One region of the Paenibacillus sp. FSL R5-0766 genome, then DNA from elsewhere that is predicted to be linked to it. Evidence: a T-box and tRNA genes for the amino acid it is inferred to sense, from the RefSeq annotation. Region 1 holds a T-box; the other holds one or more tRNA genes.

What was found. A T-box is a leader RNA that pairs with one kind of tRNA and senses whether it is charged. The one in region 1 lies ahead of leuS (leucine--tRNA ligase), so its partner is inferred to be a tRNA-Leu.
Region 2: it has a tRNA-Leu gene. The T-box ahead of leuS (leucine--tRNA ligase) is inferred to sense a tRNA for this amino acid. The anticodon was not compared.

The regions. Positions count from the first base shown of each region.
Region 1 covers NZ_CP150227.1:4,911,851-4,914,023, forward strand. The annotation lists gene leuS (leucine--tRNA ligase) at 1-930, opposite strand, end outside; T-box leader at 1,009-1,278, opposite strand; gene MKY66_RS21315 (aminoglycoside phosphotransferase family protein) at 1,391-2,173, opposite strand, start outside.
Region 2 covers NZ_CP150227.1:329,165-331,337, reverse strand. The annotation lists gene iolD (3D-(3,5/4)-trihydroxycyclohexane-1,2-dione acylhydrolase (decyclizing)) at 1-451, opposite strand, end outside; tRNA gene MKY66_RS01520 (tRNA-Gly) at 843-913, opposite strand; tRNA gene MKY66_RS01515 (tRNA-Pro) at 926-999, opposite strand; tRNA gene MKY66_RS01510 (tRNA-Leu) at 1,007-1,085, opposite strand; tRNA gene MKY66_RS01505 (tRNA-Arg) at 1,103-1,179, opposite strand; tRNA gene MKY66_RS01500 (tRNA-Gly) at 1,187-1,261, opposite strand; tRNA gene MKY66_RS01495 (tRNA-Leu) at 1,272-1,352, opposite strand; tRNA gene MKY66_RS01490 (tRNA-Lys) at 1,359-1,434, opposite strand; tRNA gene MKY66_RS01485 (tRNA-Tyr) at 1,445-1,530, opposite strand; tRNA gene MKY66_RS01480 (tRNA-Thr) at 1,540-1,615, opposite strand; tRNA gene MKY66_RS01475 (tRNA-Phe) at 1,636-1,711, opposite strand; tRNA gene MKY66_RS01470 (tRNA-Asp) at 1,728-1,805, opposite strand; tRNA gene MKY66_RS01465 (tRNA-Met) at 1,833-1,906, opposite strand; tRNA gene MKY66_RS01460 (tRNA-Val) at 1,924-1,999, opposite strand; tRNA gene MKY66_RS01455 (tRNA-Glu) at 2,006-2,077, opposite strand; tRNA gene MKY66_RS01450 (tRNA-Asn) at 2,082-2,157, opposite strand; tRNA gene MKY66_RS01445 (tRNA-Ala) at 2,159-2,173, opposite strand, start outside.

The DNA.
Region 1 (2,173 bases):
ACCTGTTTTGTCTTTGGCCAAATCCGTACGTTCCAGATCACTCTTACGAGAAGCCTGCTCCTGATAAGCCTGAATCGCTTCACGTTGTTCATCCGTTGTAATTGCTTCTACCAATTCATGTTCCGGAGCAAGTACTGCAAAGCTCGCACCGAACAATGTGTCTGCACGGGTAGTGAACACCTTAATGACTTCCTCGCGACCTTCAATGGCAAATACAACTTCCGCACCTGTCGATTTACCGATCCAGTTGCGCTGCATATCCTTGATGCTTTCAGACCAATCCAGCTCTTCCAGGTCTTCCAACAGACGCTCTGCATACTCGGTAATTCTCAGAACCCATTGACGCATCGGTTTACGTACAACCGGGTGTCCACCACGTTCACTCTTGCCATCAATAACCTCTTCATTAGCAAGTACCGTTCCAAGGGCTTCACACCAGTTAACTGCAACTTCATCCACATAAGCGAGGCCTTTATTGTACAGCTGGATAAAGATCCATTGTGTCCATTTATAGTATTCAGGGTCCGTTGTGCTGATCTCACGATCCCAGTCATAGGAGAAACCAAGCGATTTGATCTGGCGACGGAAATTGTCAATATTACGGAATGTAATATCTCGTGGATGTTCACCTGTATCCAGTGCATGCTGCTCAGCAGGCAGACCGAAAGCGTCCCAACCCATTGGGTGCAATACATTGTAACCGCGCATACGTTTGTAACGGGAAACGATATCTGTTGCCGTATATCCTTCCGGATGTCCTACGTGCAGACCTGAACCGGATGGATAAGGGAACATATCCAGTGCATAAAATTTCGGTTTAGCAGGGTCCTCACCCGTTTTAAACGTTTTATTTGCATCCCAGTATTGCTGCCAACTTTTTTCCATGACTTGTGGCTGATAGCCGTGTTTCGGCTGGTTATTCTCACTCATCTATTGTTCCTCCTTCAGGTTATTCGCTTTAGCTTTAATTGCAACAAAAAAACCTCAGCATCCCGTAGCGTTTGCAGCGCTAGGGACGAGAGGTTGAATTCCCGTGGTACCACCCTAGTTAGCGGACGAACGTGCTTCGTCATCCACTCCCTTTGGACCTGTAACGGCGGTTAACCGATGCGGATTTCCATTCCTGACCCCAAGCTTTATACAAGCAGGTTAAACAGAATGGTGTAATCACCGCATTTCTCCAAGGCGAGTTCGCAAATCACTGTCAACCGGCTTGCACCAACCGCCGGCTCTCTGTTATGTACAGGAATTACTACTGATCCTTATCATCGAAATATGTATACAATATCGGGACCATTATATAAAAAAGCAAGCCCAAAGTCAATATTACACGTTATAATGACCCTTTTAAGTCACATGGTTCGTACCGTTCAATAATACTCGTTGCTGTTCAGGATAACCGAAAACGCTCAATGCCTTCCTCCAGATTATGAATGGTCCAATTCACATGTTCCTGATTATCATATTGACGATAAGCGCACTCAATGCGCAGTACCAGATCAAAGTACAAGTCATAGAGACTTCTTCTTTTCAGCTCACTTTCAGTCGTAATCTCATGTCCATACCCTTTCACAAAACCAGGCGTATAGTTAAAATGACTGAAATAATGCTCCATCAGAGGATCTGCCCACAGTGAACGTTCAAAATCAATAATCGCTGTGATTCGACCTGCGTCCACTAGTACATTGCCATCCCACAGATCCCAACTGATAAGCACAGGTTCTTTAACATCGTCCAGCACATCCGATTTTTCTTCAATCAGGCGTCTCAATTCAGGGTAATCAATCGAAAATGTAATCCCGGCTTCTTCCCCGTCGGTAAGAATATCATCCATCAGATTCATAAATGCTTCTTTCCATGTAGAATAACGTTGTGTTTGCTCCGAAAAATATCCGAATTTCTCGCCCTTGATTTCATTAATTCGACGATTGTACAGACCGAGCTGGTATTCAATGGCCTCCTGCTCTTCCGCAGAATATTGATCCTTGACCTGATTATAGGGTGTTCCAGACATGTACTCCATGATAAAATAACGTGCTGAAGCCATGGTTAAAGAGTCATCATAAGCCAGCACTTGAGGTACGGGGACATCCGGTAGCTCGGTGATGAGGCGTAGTGCCTCAACCTCGGCAATCATGAGATCCTGCTCACAGCGCATCAGATTTGTCGAAGC
Region 2 (2,173 bases), 2.4 Mb from region 1:
TGCTAACAGCTTTGAATGGATCAGTGGCTGAGATTGTATAATCACTGCTCACTTCCAACTGCTGAAGTACCGGGTCCGGTTCCCGTGTAGCAAAGTTATCTCCAGGAAGCAATAAAACCGGAATTCGGTTCACCGTTGCAGTAGCTGCTGCTGTAATCATATTCAAAGCACCAGGTCCAATGGATGTTGTACATGCATAGATCTGTCTACGGTTCTTCTGCTTGGCATAAGCCGCTGCCGTATGCACCATGCCTTGTTCGTTCTTGCCTTGCATATACGTCAGGCTTCCCGGACTGCGCTCCAGCGCTTCTCCAATGCCTGTTACATTGCCATGTCCAAAAATACCGATGATTCCCTTCACAAACTTGGTTTCCACCCCGTCAACCGAGATATATTGCTGATCCAAGTATCGAAGCAGTGCCTGAGCCATCGTTAATCGAATTGTTTTCATGAGTTTGATCGCCGTCCTTTCCTTTACGGGTTAAGCGCTTAATCTAAGTTAAGTTTAAGCGCCTTACCCCTAAAGGTTAAGCGCTTAATTGATATGGTATTACAGGTTAATGATTTACGCAAGCTATTTTTGTAAGCGTTTTTATAAATTGTGATAAAGAAAAGATATTCTTGTGTTCGAACATGTGTTAGACCTTCTCTATTTGAACACTTCCACAATGACTAAGAACAGACTTAAAAGGGGGGAAATATATCATGAGGATGGGATACATGCTGGTACATGCTAATCAGCCATATAATCCGTGATCTTTGTATACAATTATGATCAATATGCCTGTGAATGCAAAAAAAGAAAGAAACGGTGAATACCATCTCTTTCTTATCAATATTTAAGCGGGTGATGGGAATCGAACCCACGCTATTAGCTTGGAAGGCTAAAGTTCTACCATTGAACTACACCCGCAAATAAAAAAAATCGGGATGACACGATTTGAACATGCGACCCCCTGGTCCCAAACCAGGTGCTCTACCAAGCTGAGCTACATCCCGTTATATATACCGGCGAGAGGACTCGAACCTCCACGGTTTCCCACTCGATTTTGAGTCGAGCGCGTCTGCCATTCCGCCACGCCGGCAAAATATAAAGTTATAATGGCGCGCCCTGAGAGATTCGAACTCCCGGCCTTTTGATTCGTAGTCAAACGCTCTATCCAGCTGAGCTAAGGGCGCAAAATATTGGAGCGGAAGACGGGAATCGAACCCGCGACCCTCGCCTTGGCAAGGCGATGCTCTACCGCTGAGCCACTTCCGCAAATAAAGGATGCGCGTGGAGGGACTTGAACCCCCACGTCAAAGACGCTAGATCCTAAGTCTAGTGCGTCTGCCAATTCCGCCACACGCGCATATAATGGTGAGTCATGAAGGGCTCGAACCTTCGACACCCTGATTAAAAGTCAGGTGCTCTACCAACTGAGCTAATGACTCATAGAAAAACTGGTGGAGGATGATGGATTCGAACCACCGAACCCGTACGGGAGCAGATTTACAGTCTGATGCGTTTGGCCGCTTCGCTAATCCTCCAGGATTACATGGTGCCGGCGAGAGGACTTGAACCCCCAACCTACTGATTACAAGTCAGTTGCTCTACCAGTTGAGCTACACCGGCGTATTACATAGTGTTATAAATGGTGGCTCGGGACGGAATCGAACCGCCGACACGAGGATTTTCAGTCCTCTGCTCTACCGACTGAGCTACCGAGCCTTACTAAAATAAAAAATGGCGGAACCGACGGGATTCGAACCCGCGATCTCCTGCGTGACAGGCAGGCATGTTAGGCCAACTACACCACGGTTCCAGATCACTTTCTCAAAGGAAAGTATAATTGCGGGGGCAGGATTTGAACCTGCGGCCTTCGGGTTATGAGCCCGACGAGCTACCGGGCTGCTCCACCCCGCGTCGTTATAAAGTTTATATGGTGGAGGCTGAGGGGATCGAACCCCCGACCCTCTGCTTGTAAGGCAGATGCTCTCCCAGCTGAGCTAAGCCTCCATATTATGACCCGTAGGGGATTCGAACCCCTGTTACCTCCGTGAAAGGGAGGTGTCTTAACCCCTTGACCAACGGGCCTTACTGGCTCCCCGAACAGGGCTCGAACCTGTGACAACTCGATTAACAGTCGAGTGCTCTACCAACTGAGCTATCAGGGAATGGTGGAGCCAAGCG